Regions from separate parts of the Chamaesiphon sp. OTE_75_metabat_556 genome, predicted to be linked through region 3. Evidence: riboswitches for the same ligand, from Rfam matches in the RefSeq annotation. Region 3 holds a riboswitch; each other region holds the start of a gene.
What was found. Region 3 has a riboswitch for cobalamin ahead of cobW (cobalamin biosynthesis protein CobW). Riboswitches for the same ligand answer to the same signal wherever they lie in the genome.
Positions count from the first base shown of each region.

Region 1: another riboswitch for cobalamin. It lies ahead of RMO27_RS20305 (energy-coupling factor ABC transporter permease); the one in region 3 lies ahead of cobW (cobalamin biosynthesis protein CobW).
Region 2: another riboswitch for cobalamin. It lies ahead of cobG (precorrin-3B synthase); the one in region 3 lies ahead of cobW (cobalamin biosynthesis protein CobW).

Region 1 is NZ_JANNDR010000508.1:162-4,482, forward strand. It holds partial or broken gene RMO27_RS20295 (CbiQ family ECF transporter T component) at 1-266, opposite strand, end outside; gene RMO27_RS20300 (energy-coupling factor ABC transporter substrate-binding protein) at 266-586, opposite strand; gene RMO27_RS20305 (energy-coupling factor ABC transporter permease) at 567-1,310, opposite strand; cobalamin riboswitch at 1,370-1,548, opposite strand; gene RMO27_RS20310 (hypothetical protein) at 1,805-3,136, opposite strand; gene RMO27_RS20315 (hypothetical protein) at 3,197-3,661, opposite strand; partial or broken gene RMO27_RS20320 (caspase family protein) at 3,748-4,321, shown strand, end outside.
Region 2 is NZ_JANNDR010000566.1:16,040-20,911, reverse strand. It holds gene RMO27_RS22250 (precorrin-2 C(20)-methyltransferase) at 1-574, opposite strand, end outside; gene RMO27_RS22245 (precorrin-8X methylmutase) at 574-1,227, opposite strand; gene cobG (precorrin-3B synthase) at 1,369-2,832, opposite strand; cobalamin riboswitch at 2,884-3,034, opposite strand; gene RMO27_RS22235 (hypothetical protein) at 3,276-3,485, shown strand; gene cofH (7,8-didemethyl-8-hydroxy-5-deazariboflavin synthase subunit CofH) at 3,636-4,799, opposite strand.
Region 3 is NZ_JANNDR010000480.1:502-6,078, reverse strand. It holds gene RMO27_RS19390 (MotA/TolQ/ExbB proton channel family protein) at 1-456, shown strand, start outside; gene RMO27_RS19385 (hypothetical protein) at 469-1,839, opposite strand; gene RMO27_RS19380 (biopolymer transporter ExbD) at 2,417-2,818, shown strand; cobalamin riboswitch at 2,885-3,034, shown strand; gene cobW (cobalamin biosynthesis protein CobW) at 3,065-4,132, shown strand; gene RMO27_RS19370 (Uma2 family endonuclease) at 4,236-4,829, shown strand; gene RMO27_RS19365 (hypothetical protein) at 4,911-5,210, opposite strand; partial or broken gene RMO27_RS19360 (CHC2 zinc finger domain-containing protein) at 5,396-5,577, shown strand, end outside.

The sequences.
Region 1 (4,321 bases), on a different contig from region 3:
ATTCGATCGACATACTCGAACACTAAAGCTGGCAGACTCGTTATCAGAAATATCGAGACTCCCAACAGCATCGCCCCGTAAACTTGGGGAGGAATGCCCGCATAAATTACAATCCACACACTCATCCAGATTAAGATGACAATCTGCACTGGATAGTGACTGAGGAGGGCAATCACTAGCACCGCCAAGGCAAAGCAGAGCTTTTGAGCTGGTGGCAGATGGCGCAGCCGACTGCTATATGCCAGAGTGTCAATGTGGATATTCACTAATCGCGATGTTCCGGAGCTGTAACGGTTTCATCGCTTTTGCGGCGTTCGGTGCGACCTTTGTATAAGCCTAAAATATAACAAGTCACTCCCGATCCGATCGCGGCTTGGGTGGCAAATAAAAAGGTTTCGATTTCACCGCCAGCAGGTTTGAGTATCGGCTCGAACCAAGGTTTGTATCCAGGTTTGACTTGTTCGATCGCCGTGATATTAAGACTATCTGTGGCCTTAAATTCTTTGCCTTGATACATCAAGATTGGAGCCATTGACAAGATGACTGCACCACTGAATAGCAAGATATTAGTTGATAATTTCTGCATCTAAGTTTCTGCCTTTTTGAAATAGTCCGAGGATTTTTAGCTCTTGTTGGCCGTAGTCCTGAAGCCAGTTCCAGACTAATACTGTTAACAACCCCTCACTAATTGCCAAGGGGATTTGCGTAATTGCAAATACACTGACAAATTTAACAAAAGCTGCCATAAACCCACCTTGTACTGCCGGAAAAGCGAGTGCCAATTGCACCGCAGTTACTAAATAAGTACACAAGTCTTCCAACATTGAAGCTAAAAATACCGCAACTTTCTGATGCCCAGTTTTGGCGATCGTCTGGTAGACAACATACGCAACCATCGGGCCGACAATGGCCATCGAAAACGCATTTGCACCCAATGTTGTCAATCCACCATGTGCGAGTAGTATCGCCTGAAATAGCAACACCAACCCACCCATGACGGACATCGCCAAGGGGCCGAACAGAATTGTGCCCAGTCCTGTGCCGGTGGGGTGAGAGCTACTGCCACTGACAGAGGGGATCTTGAGTGCTGAGAGGACGAAGGTAAAGGCTCCAGCTAAGGCGAGGAGTAGTTTGAGTTCTGGATGCGCTTGGGTAATCCGGTTGATGGAGCGTAAACCCAAAGCGAAGAAGGGTAAGGCTGCTACCCACCAAAATACCGCCCACTGGACGGGTAGATAGCCTTCGGCAATGTGCATCGCATGAGCGGGGGTTGGCGAGCCAATGACTAAATAGCTGCTCAAGCCAACCATTGCTAACAATGGGGCAATTTTTCGATATGGAGATGTTGTCACCTTGAACCTCGCAGATGAACTTGATTGCGGATACCAATGGGTGTTCTGACTTAGTTAATTCAAAATCAAACCCGATCTCCAGATCGAATTATGGGATCTCGAACACATTACAGTTGCGGGACAGCGTTGGAGTTGGCACCAATCTTTCCCCATTGATTTCCGTGGCTGTTGACGACAAAGTGCGCTGTTGTGAGTGGTTTGGCCAACTGCTGGATTCATCCTAGCATTTTAACTGCCAGCTCGATCGCCACAAGTGAACGGAGAGTTTTATCGGCTCGATTTCGGGTGGTTGGGGTTGGAGTGCGATCGATCGCCACTGGCGGTTTGGCATCGAGTAGATCGGACGCTACAGTTCGATCTCGATTTTTGCTAGCGAACAGCTCGCACCGCTGAATTAGTGCGTAGATATCGCCAGAAAATTGAGATCGAAATTTGATTGCGGTGCTAAATACTTAGTCTTTCGGACGGATTTTTCGACCCTTAATCTCGACCCACAGACATTTTAGCGATAACATTACCCCCCCTAAGAGCAGAATAGTCCCAATCGGCATGACCACGCTGCCAAACCAAAAATTATTACAAATATGGGGGACTTCTGGTTCTTTGGAAACGCTAAAAACTGCTTTACATTTTTTGCCATCATAATCAAATAAGGTACTGATTGCGGTACCTGCACCAATCAGCGTAACTAGGTTTTGAAAGTTGAGATCGCGTTCGGATTTTTCGATTTCAATCTGACTGCGTAGCGCACTAATATTCGTTTCCAGCAATTTTAGCCCAAGTTGCATGTTCTCTGTATCTTTATCGATTTGAGCCAGATATTTTTTTTCAGCTAAATCACCAAATCGATCTAGAAATTCGAGATCGTTGCTTTGAACTGCCTTGGTTTTGATCTGTTCTAGACGGTTTCGGTAATTAACGAGATTAATATTAATAATTTGTTTTTGAAATGAGAGATTTAATAGATCACTCGTATAAGCATTGAGAATTTTTTTAACATCATTGAATAAGACCTGCAAATCAACTAACTTGACATTGATATTCTGGCTGTTCTGAATTTTTGATGCATTATCTTCAACTTTTTTATAATGATAAATCAAAGATTCTTTAAGAGCACGGCTTTGATGATAAGCCCACGAGATCTTATGGCTATAGCAAAATAAACCTATCCAATCTGTGTAAAATTCAGCAGCTTTTTCTAGTGTCGATCGATCGGGGAATAATATAATTAATACGCGATCGCTAGCCACAGATGGCGATCCCCAGACTTCAAAGATTTGGGCATCTAAAAATGTGCCTTTACCTCGGATTTCCGGTGTCTCTTTAGTTGTGAACAATGCTTGGTAGCAATCGATCGCGATCCTCTCTGGATCTGGGTGTGCTGCGGTCAACCAGCCGGAAACCGTCCAAGTTCTCCCAATTGTTAAAGCTTTAGATGCGGCAGCTTTAGCAATTTCTGTGGCGATCGAACTAAACGAGTCGATCGATTGAGGCTCAGTTAAGTTATTGACCGAACAATCAATTTGCAAGCCATAAGTATCATTGAGGAGTACCGGATAGTAATATCCTTCCAATCGCAGATCGACAGGCTTGAGCTTGATTCTGGTAGGTGTTGTTAATTCTAGATATTCAGTTTCAATTTCAGTGTTTTTGAAATCTAGACCTGAAGGTAATCTAGTCAGAAACGCTTGATAATTTTGCGTAATTTCATCAGCACTAGCATTGAGCGGACTCCTGAGATCGTAGATAAATAAGTCAATCGTTGGATAGAATAGCTCATTCATATATTAGGGCAAGAGAATATTTTTGCAAGGCAAAATGTAAATAATGCCGATCTTGAAAAATCATAGGCTATTTTGATTTAAAAATTCTTTGACTCGATCGAGAAAAGTATATTCTTGGACTTTTTGCTCGGGGCAATCTGCTTGATTGACCGCAATTACCACATTATTCAATTGCTGCTCGTAGCCTGTTGCTGGTGTTACTGGGGTCATTCCTTTGGCAATTAACGGCGATGCATCCACACTCGATCGCTCGTTTTTTTCCGTTGTCAGTAGTAAATCGATGGGAATTGCTCCCGAACGATCGAGCTGTTCTTTGTACGATCGGTAGAATTGAAATAATTGGGGATTACCTTGGATAGTCTGGATCAGATCGGCTTCGAGATGACTCGTCCAGGCTTTGGGTTGAATGTTTAAATCTTTAGCAACTGTCTGTAATTTTTCTTTTTCAGAAGTGCTCAAGACGTCTGAAAAATCCCGTAGTGCCAACAGATATGCTAAGATTGTATTACTGTTTGTTACTTCCATAACTTTTACCTCAATTAGATGAGGTAATATATCTTGACGTTCTTAACGTAACACTTACCAGACTGAGTTGTCAGCCAAGCTGAAATATGACTTCACATTGGGAAGCATTAGTTGTCGGCATTAATTACTACCCGCATCATACCACCCTCAAGCCATTGACTGCGGCGGCTAATGATGCCGAAACGATTGCGGTGCAACTCGAACGATATGGGTTTCAAACCTTTCGCGTCCACCGACTCCCACGGATGGCCGATCGCAAGGGTGAATTGCACATCGATACCGAGGCTGGAGTCGTCAAGATTCAAGAATTGAGAGAAGCGATCGCCAACTTACTCAATCCCCCCGATCGTCATCCTCCAGAAACAGCTTTATTCTTTTTTTCGGGTCATGGTTGGCGTCAAACGATCGATGGTCGAGAAGAGGTATTTTTAGCCACCAGTGATGTACTGCCGAGCGATTGTAACTATGGTATTTCACTCAGTGAGTTAGGCCATCTGATTCAAACCAGCCCCGTTAAAAATCTGATTATCTGGTTAGATTGCTGTTATAGCGGCAAAGCAATCGAGTATCTGCCGACTAATAAAAATTATTGTATTTTTACAGCGACTCGTTCCTACGAACCAGGGGTAGAAATTAAGCATCAGCAAGGTTTGTTTACGC
Region 2 (4,872 bases), on a different contig from region 3:
GTTCACTTAAGACCTGCCGCACTTTCTCAAAATGACGGCGGAGCTTGATAATTGCGACTGCATCTGCATTGATTAATTGCTCTCTTAACGCTTTTGCTGAAAGGGTACCGGCGAGGACGCTAAATACATCATTTTGATAACATAAAGGCATACCAATCGCCGCTGCTGCCGCCATTGGCGATGAGATACCAGGGACAATCTCGGTGATAAATCGATCGGCTAAGCGGGTAAATAAATACATAAATGAGCCGTAAAATAACGGATCGCCAGCGCATAAGACCACCACATCGCGTCCCGCACCCAAATGTGCCGCGATCGGTTTAATCGCCTCACTGTACAATTCATAAGCGGCTTCGGGATCGAGGGCGCGGGGGAAATTAAAACAGACTTCGATTTGGTCGCCTTTGAGATAGGGTGCGACGATCGAGCGCGCTACGCTTTGATGGTCGGTTGCGGCTTGGTAGGCAACTACTGGAGCCGCCTGCAAGAGTCGATATGCTTTGAGTGTCAACAACTCCGGATCGCCAGGGCCAACCCCAATCCCGTATAATTTTCCCGTCTGAATTGCAACCATTATTCCTGCTCCGTGGCTAGTGCATTGACAGCAGCAGCAGCCATCGCGCTACCACCCCGTCGTCCGTGAATTGTCAGAAACGGTACGCCCCGACTATCGGCGGCGAGGGCGGCTTTGGATTCGATCGCGCCGACAAATCCAACGGGGAAACCGAGAATCAGTGCGGGTTTGGGTGCGCCTTCGTCGAGCATTTCAAGCAGTCTAAATAGAGCCGTGGGAGCATTGCCGATCGCGACTACAGCACCAGCCAAATGTGGTCGCCATAGTTCTAAAGCCGCAGCCGATCGCGTATTCTCTAATTGGGCGGCTAAAGCCGGGACTTGGGGATCTGGGAGGGTACAAATCACCCGATTTTCTACAGGTAAGCGCGTACGCGTCACGCCATCTGCTACCATCCGCGCATCGCATAAAATTGGTGCCCCACTTGCCAGTGCCTTGCGTCCAACCCGCACGGCATCGATCGAGTAATCTAGATCGCCGACGATATCAATCATCCCACACGCATGGATCAGTCGCACTGCGACAGTATTGAAATCGGCTGGTAAGGTACCGAGCTGGGCTTCCGATCGAATCGTGGCAAAAGATTGGCGATAAATTTCCGCCCCATCGCGGATGTACTGTAGGGGAGCGGGAATGGTGATTTTGGATGACATGTGGGAGTTGGGAGTTGGGAGTTGGGAGTTCGATTACGCTCACTGCGGGGAGCGGGGCGCGGGGAAAGATCATAGAGTTAATGTTTAATTTATCTGGCGATCGATTTCCGCTGCCGTTCGGATTTTGATGATGATGCAGACTCATTGACGGTTGATAAATGCTGGCAATGATTCTTGAGCATCTAATCTTCGCTGTTGATAATCCTCGATTAGTTTCCCAACGAAGATCGGGATGCGTTCGGGGGGTAACAGATCCCTTGATTCCTGCTCGAATGTGGCTCTAACCTCACCAATTTCTAATCGATAGCGACTACCTCGTTCGGAAGTTTCTGCCTCGCCCCACAGGGTTATATCCGCCAGATCGGGTTGAGCGCAAGATTTTTCGCAACCGCTGAAATGGATATTCAACGGTCGATCGAGCGTAAATTGAGCGGCTAAATACTCAGATAGGGCGATCGCATCGGCTTGAGTATCAGTCGCACTAAACTGGCAACCAGTCGCACCCGCACAGGCTCTCAACAAACTGCTCGGATGAGTGGCTGTTTGCACTAAACCTAGATCGTTAATTAATCCCTGGACTGTGTTCAGATCGATCGATCGGACATCGGGGATAATCACATTTTGCCAAGGGGTGAGGCGAATAGTCCCACTACCATACTGCACCGCGATCGATTCTAAACCTTTGATTTGCGCTACAGTCCACCTCCCCAACAGCAAGACGACACCCACATAGTATCGATCTGGTTGCCGTTGCTGCTGCGCACCTAAATGAAGATCGTTATTTACCTGGATATAATCTCGTTCGCGGAGCGTCCGTTTGGCGGAATCGAGTGAGGTGTTTTTAAAAACAAATTGCCTAGAACCTATGAATTCTCGTCGGACTAGTTCGCCAAACTCAGCCAAACCATCATCACTAATGACATCCCGCAGTCTTGGTTTTCGCCGCGTATCTCCACCAATTACCGTGATGCCCTGGAGATAACTCTGCGCGATCGCCGCCAACATCGGCAAACATTCATCGGTGGTTAAATTGACCCCCACAGGTTGCGGAGCTTCACCACGGTTGCCCATGCCTAGATGCAGACTAAATTCATCCTTGCCAATCGCGAGTAGCGTTATATCATTGGGTCGATCGAGAATGCCAACGCTCCCGCCACCATCGAAACCGACACTAAATTTATTCGATAAGCTACCCAACTCAGGGTGAAGATCTAAGTATTCCAGCCAAGCAGCAGCTAACGGGCGCACATCGATTAATTCCTGCGCGTCAATTCCTGCTGTCGGACTGAGCATGATATTCCGAATGCCATCGACAGCAGTATTACTTGCTGCCAATCCACACTCAGTTAATTTGGTTAATAAATCTCGATCTAAATCTTGTGATAGCGATCGCAGTTGTAAGTTCGCACGATTGGTAACTTGGACGTACTCTAAGCCGATCGTTTCTAGTAACTCGGCGATCATCCGACATTGTAATTCATTTAACACGCCACCCGGAATTCGCAACCGAGTCAACAAGCCATCACGCGCGATCGCTGGATGATAAATATCTGGACAGATCCTGGAGATCGTCTCTGTCAAAGCAAATGGTTCGATAGCAGACACTGACTCTAACTCCTTCCCCATGCGACGCAAGGAAATAGTGAATGTGAGTACCGCATGGGTACGCTCAAAGCACGGTATTCTGACTCGAAGCGTTCGCGCTCCATCACAGTTGCGGCACAGCCCTGGATTCTCACCAGACTTCCCCGATCCCCAAGCTTCATCAATTTAACATGAGATGGGGATCTTTAGGTTTTAGGCTTTAGGGGATAGTGAATAGTGGATAGTGGATAGGGAATAATAGGTTTAGATGTAAGCATCATTGCCCCCAGTCCCCCGTCTCCCTAGTGGAACAATCACTCGATCGACCCGTCATCAAGATTACATTCACATCGCCCTAGGTCGATAGTTCGGAAATCTCCACAATCCAAAATCCTCAAATCGGGGAATTCAGGCTACAATTGGCTGGAGTGTGAGTGAGTAAGTATAAATAACTATCAAAAGCTATGTCTTTCAGCCCCCTGACCCTAGATGCTCCCGTAGCAACCACCGCAGATCGCGCGGTTGGATCTGTTACTTCAGAGCACGAACAGCAAGTTGCTAAATTGATGAAGGCTTTATATCCAGCCGACAGACAAGAAAAATTCCTCGAACTTCAAGCGGAAGTTGATACATTGCTATCCCAGCTCCAAGCCTTGCAGAGAGTCCGCGCATAGGTTATTCAGCAAAAAATTTCCCACCCTCTAAAATAACAACTTTTAAATATCTAAATTTTATTAAAGAGCGATCGAATTTAATTCGATCGCTCTTGTTTTGGCTGGCCTCGAACAGCAGCCCCAACTGGGAAGATCTCAATGTTGCGAACTCTAGATTAATTCATACAGAGTACTGCGTTGGCAATAGTTGCGATCGATCGATCGAATCGCACCTTGTAGATCCGCCACTGATAGGCAAGTGCCACCCTTAGCTCCCGCCATCGTGGTAATATGCTCCTCCATCAACGTTCCACCCAGATCGTTACATCCCCAGGTTAGGGCGGTTTTCGCACCTTCTAGACCCAATTTGACCCAACTGGGTTGATGATTGGGGATATAGTTGCCCAAGAAGATTCGGGCTACAGCAGTTAGCAATAGATTGTCAGCTAAAATTGGTTGATCGCGGCCGACGCGACTGCGGAGCGGAGCAGGTGCTGATTCGCCGACGAAGGGGAGGATAATAAATTCGGTGATGCGGGTCGGAGATCGAGTATCTATTGCTTGGAGTTGAATTTGTTTTAATCGATCGAAATGGGCGATTTGCTGGCTGGGAGTCTCGATATGTCCAGCTAGCATGGTACTTGTCGTCGGCATCCCCAATTGGTGCGCGGCGGTAACAATTTCGATCCAAGTCGCACTATCGATCTTTTCGGGACAAATGACTCGCCGTACCGCATCATCCAATACTTCCGCCGCCGTACCTGGCATCGAACCTACCCCAGCCTGTTGTAAGGCGATAATGACATCGGCATAGCTTAATCCATCTTGACGCGCGATAAATTCGACTTCTTGAGGGGAAAAAGCATGAAGATGAAGCTGAGGAAAGGTAGTTTTAATCGCAGTAATTAACTCTACATAATAAGTCAGCGATCGACCCCCAATCTTGGCACCTGGATGCAATCCGCCCTGCATACAGATTTCTGTTGCTGCTAGTTCTACTGCGGCGGCGGCTTTAGCTAAAATTTGCTCGGTACTCAGCCAGAATGCGCCTTCGGTACCTTCATCGCGGCGAAACGCACAGAAGCTACAGTGCTGTTCACAAATATTGGTAAAGTTGATATTTCGGTTAATAACGTAGGTAACGGTATCGCCAACTTGTTGTTGGCGTAACTTATCGGCTGTTACTCGAATCTGTTCGATAATAGCTGGATCGGTTTGAGTCAGCAATAGCAGTGCATCTGCGGTGGAAATATCCCCACCTTGCAAGGCTCGATCGAGTATCCCCTCGATCGTGTTAACGTCTGAAGCGATAGGTGAAGTGGCGATTTCAGACATAGCAATGATATCCAGGATGAAAACAAAACGAGATCGACTATCGATCGCTATTGTATCTTCACAGATCGATCGA
Region 3 (5,577 bases):
TTACCGATCGCCCGTATTTTTCATGCAGCGATCGCCTTAAAAGATACCACTCCCGATGAATTTCGACTGGCACTAGAAAGCGAAGCACATCAAGAAATTCCCAGCCTCCGGCGGTTTAACAATGTCTTCGATGCAGTAATTAGTCTCGCGCCACTACTCGGCTTATTAGGTACTATTCTCGGTTTAATTGAATCTTTCTCCGCTCTCAATATCGGTACTGGTGGTAATACTAATACTCCCGCGATCGCCGGAATTGGTATGGCTCTAATTGCGACAGCATCTGGGTTAGTAGTCGCGATCGTCGCGTCCATTTGTGCCAACCTATTTCGCGGATTATATCAACGCCAACTCGCCCAAATTCAAGCATCCACCAGTCAATTAGAACTACTCCACCGCCGTCAGTGGGAAGACAGGAAGGGATCTCTGGATGAGACGTTGTTGGATTTTACTCAGTGAAGGGATGTATGATTACAAGTTTTTTAAACCATAAATTGAAGGAGTGAAATAATACTCTCCGCCTTTGAGTGTCACGAAACCCTTGAATAACGAAGATTTCTCGCATTTGGTCGAACCGTATTCGGGGAACCAGGTCTGTGGTATGCTACCGCCCTGACCGATTACCGGGTCGATGCCGATCTTCTCTTTTGGAAATTTCTCGTTATTCACCCACTGGGTTTGCATGAACTGGAATTGCTTTTCAATTGAAGCCTGATAGCTCATAAACAGTAATCCAACGCCATCATTGGGTTTGTCAATGAATTCTTTTGAGTCAGGATCTTGAAGTCGGCTACCATAGGTAATCCCACGGCGAGCCATTTGTACTGACTTATCAAAGTCAAGCCCCCCAGGACTCGATCCGCGAGGATTGGATTTGCGAATGTGGGCATGAAAAGGGCATTTTGACCCATCGGAGTCGTCACTGTAGTCGAAGTTATTAACTACTGGCACACCGTCCTCTTTAACGTTCAAAGTAACTGGTGTTCCATCTTCAAACCGACCGACAACCATCGCCCCTGCTCGTTCGCCATCGTCTCCTTTGAGTCCTATTGTTTCGCCAAGCTGTTCTTCAGATCGCTTAAAGCCAGCGACATTCTGTTCCAATTTGCGAAAAACAAAGAAACTGCCAAAGCCACTCGTTTCAAGGGGATCTGGTGCCAAAAATTGTCCGAGCGGTGCCGTCGGATCGTACCGATCTATACCGCCCCCGTTCTGACTTGTTTCTTTATCTATTGCACTCTGAATCATCAACGGCTGAGAACGACCATCCACATAGCCAAAATGCTCGACACCTTCACCGTCAGCGTTTTTGTAAGCACGACCTTCCTGCACGAACATGACTTCAAAGGGACTGTCTTCTTTTTCAAAATCTTTAACCATCTGCCCGATGATTCGGGCGAGTTTAATCTCGCTATCATAGGCTAGTAGCAACATCACATCACTCGATCGATTGAGTTCGGTTTGCCATGACTTGGTAGAACCGTCATCCAATACTGAGGTGTCAGCAGCCATTCCTCCAGAAAATGCTCCAAAACCACTAAACTTGTTGCCATGTCCAAATCGATCGAGACCAGCTTTGCTCAAAAATACCAGCCGGACGACTCCGCCCGGAACTCGTTTCGCCTTGAATTTTTTGGTCTCTTCGTGCTGTGTAAAAGCATCTGTTACTGGGTAGTGTTGGAGAAATTCACGAGCTTTATCGATATGTTTGATGGTGAGAAAAAGCAACACTACATGCTCGCGTCCATGACCCTTCAGAATGTTAGCCTGAATGTTTTTCATGAAATGTTCCACCCGATCGCTCATTACTGTGTCATCAAGCGGTTTAGTTAGAATTTCCATTTACGGTTCTCCAGTTATTAATTAAGTGTCAAAAGTAAAGTATGCTACGTTTGCCCTCGATTGATCGGGAATGATCACAGCCGTTAGCTTGGGGATTTCATCTCTGAAATAGCTTGTATTTAAGGATTTCGGGTACTATGTCTTAACTGTAATGGCAGTTGCTATATTTTTTTTGACACTAGTATTTATCATGTAGTTTCAGTCTAAAGTCAGGTGCTCCAGATGATGACTATTCCCTAACATTTTGTAATGTTTTCTCGCGATCTCAAACACCACGATCTCACCATCTTTCTGAGTGGCTGGTTTGGCGGTGGCATTCCCGCCGTTGAGAACAGTTAAGGCCGATCGACTTTACTTCCGAATTAGTACGCCCCAAATTACGAATAACAGGAGTGCGATATAGCTACCCACAAATAACCAGTCCTGCCAAGTATCTTGTGTTTCCACTGTCATAAATCCTGATCGCTATTTCCACATTATAATCATAAAAGATTAGCTCAATGTGCTGACAATGCTAGGCTCTGTCGATCTTCTCAGGACTTTTGCAGGAGGTCTACTATCCTCTATCCTCTAAACAATGCGTCTTCCCCCCAATCCCGATCGCACGCCAGATATCAACGTCGTTGCCCTCATTGACGTCCTATTTGCAATTTTGACCTTTTTTATCATTACGTCCCTGACACTGACGCGGAACGAGAGTTTGCCTGTCAACTTACCCACCGCTGGAACGGGTAAAAGTCAAACGCAAACCAAGATGATTGTCAGTATCGATGCTCAAGGTGCGATCGCCCTCAATCGGCAGCTAGTCAAAGTAGAAACTCTAGTCCCCAAACTTCAATCCCTAATTGCCAAAGAGGGACAAACCCTCGTCATTATCAATGCCGACGAACGGGTAGAGCATAGGCGAGTAGTAGCTGTTATGGATCGGGTGCGTCAGATTCCTGGAGTGAAACTTGCGATCGCCACTCAGCGTAAATAGATTGGATTCGATCGATCTGAGGATACCTTGCTAGCGACGATCTCACTCGATCGTAACAATACGGTAAACTATAAGACCGAACTCGGTTCTACTGGGGAGCAGCCAGTGGAGGTAACGGGGAAAGTTTGGTGCAAAGCCAACGCTGTCTCGCAACTGTAAACCGATGCACTCGTGCATCGATAAGTCAGGATGCCCGCCGAGGTGTAGATATTCCCATTTGTGCGAGATACACAGAATTAAAGTAACATGGCCAAAAAAATTCCCGTCACCGTCATTACCGGATTCCTTGGTAGCGGTAAAACCACGCTGATCCGACATTTACTCACCCACAATCAAGGACGCAGAATTGCGGTGATTGTCAATGAATTTGGGGAATTGGGTATCGATGGTGAGTTGTTGCGCTCCTGCCAAGTTTGCCCCGATGATGAGGTTGAATCACCCAATAATATTGTCGAACTTACCAACGGTTGCTTGTGCTGTACGGTACAAGAAGAATTTTTACCGACAATGCAGGCTCTAATTGCCCGTCGCGATGACATTGACTGTATCTTAATCGAAACATCCGGTTTGGCACTGCCCAAGCCGCTAATTACCGCCTTCAGATGGCCGGAGATTCGCACCGCAGCGACGGTAGATGCGGTGATTACGGTGGTCGATTGTGATGCGGTGGCAGATGGACGGTTTGCCAGCGATCCGGCGGCTGTAGACGCGCTCAGACAGGAGGATGAAAATCTCGATCACGAGACACCATTGCAAGAGTTATTTGAGGATCAGTTAGCTTGTGCGGATCTGGTAATTTTAAACAAAGCCGACTTAGTCACTACCGAGCAATATCAACAAACGATCGATCTAGTCAACCAAGAACTCCCCCGCGCTGTGAAAATTATTACGAGCGATCGGGGTATCGTAGATGTAGAGACAATATTAGGATTGAATGCCGCAGTGGAAGACCATCTCGAACAGCGTCCGAGCCATCACGATACCGAGGAAGAACACGATCACGACGATGAGATCGATTCGACACATCTGGTTTTGGACTATGAATTTAACCCCGAACAATTGCGTCAACAATTAGAACTTCTCGTTAAAGAACAAGAAATCTACCGCATTAAAGGCTTCGTTGCCGTTCCCAATAAACCGATGCGGTTAGTCATTCAAGGCGTCGGCAATCGGTTCGAGCAATTTTACGATCGACCCTGGCGCACCGATGAGCGTCGCCAGACTAAACTAGTATTCATCGGTCACTCGATCGACCCTGTCGCGATCGCTACTGCTTTAGCTGTTGATACAGATAGAGAATTGGATCTCGTCTAATTTAGTTAAATATGGCCAAACTTCGATCAAGTCAACCGACCGTGAATCGAGCAGTTTATAGATGGTGACAAAAATCAAAATCAAAATAATTTGAGGTTTTATAATGGTTGCAGTAAAAGATTGTGCGCCACGATTCATTCCCGCAGAATATTTTGCATGGGAAGAACAGCAATTAGAACGCCATGAATATATTGATGGTGAAGTTTATGCGATGAGTGGTGGCACTGTCAATCATAGTGAAATTGCAGCAAAGTTTAATCGGTTATTGGGAAATCATTTAGAGGAGAGTGGCTGTAGAACGCTTAACTCTGATGCCAGGATTAACATCTTAGAAACTGATGACTATAGTTATCCCGATGGAAGTGTGACTTGTGATGAGCGAGACAAAAGTAATACTCAATATATTGTTTATCCATGTCTGATAGTTGAGGTTTTATCTGATAGTACTGAAGCTTACGATTCTCCTTTGGAGACGCTACGCGAACGTGGTGAAAAGTTCTATAGGTATCGTCGCAATCCAATTTTGCAGGATTATGTTTTGGTTAGTGCTAAATCGATCTCGATTGATATTTATCATAAGAATGATGCGGGTGAATGGGTAATTATTAATTATCGGGCTGGAGATATTATCGAACTTAAAAGTATCAATCTCAGTTTCCCGATCGAGCAAGTCTATCGCGGGATTGTATTTGAGTAATAGTAAATCGATTAGATAATTTGATTTCGATAGTTTAAATCTAACTGATGGGCATTGCCCACCTTACGAATTAACTCTTCTTTACTCCTTTCTTAAATATACCCAGTCCAACAATTTACATGGAATCAGTGACTCAGGGGCATCTATTCTTCTACATTCTACATCCATTTTGAGCGTGGGAATAGAAGCTATTACTTCAGTAGCAATACATTCCATTGATTCTTTTTCTTCCTCTGTGAATTCGCCATCAAAGTAGAAATTAATCATGATTTTAGATTCATCCCATCCACAAGTTATACCTCTGATGTTAGGTGTGATTTCATGCAGTAATGCAAATTGTATAGTAAGTAGTAAGGTAGTTCTAAGGTTGAAGTTTTCCATTTCTCTGTAAAATCATTAACATGATTTATTGGACAAATACAGATAAGCAATAGCAATCATATATGAGGAAAGACCAACAAACGATTATATTACTGATTTAATTAGCCAAGTATCGAGAATGTTTAATAAATCGTTGTGATAGCAAACAGCTATCAACTATCAACTATCAACTATCAATTCCCCAGATGGATATTCCTCGTTTACATCCAGATACGATCGAAGAAGTTAAAGCCAAAGTCGATATCGTTGATGTTGTCGGCGGGCATGTCGTGCTCAAAAAACGGGGTAAGGATTATTTAGGTTCTTGTCCATTTCATCAAGAAAAATCACCGAGTTTTTCTGTTAGTCCTACCAAGCAGATGTATTA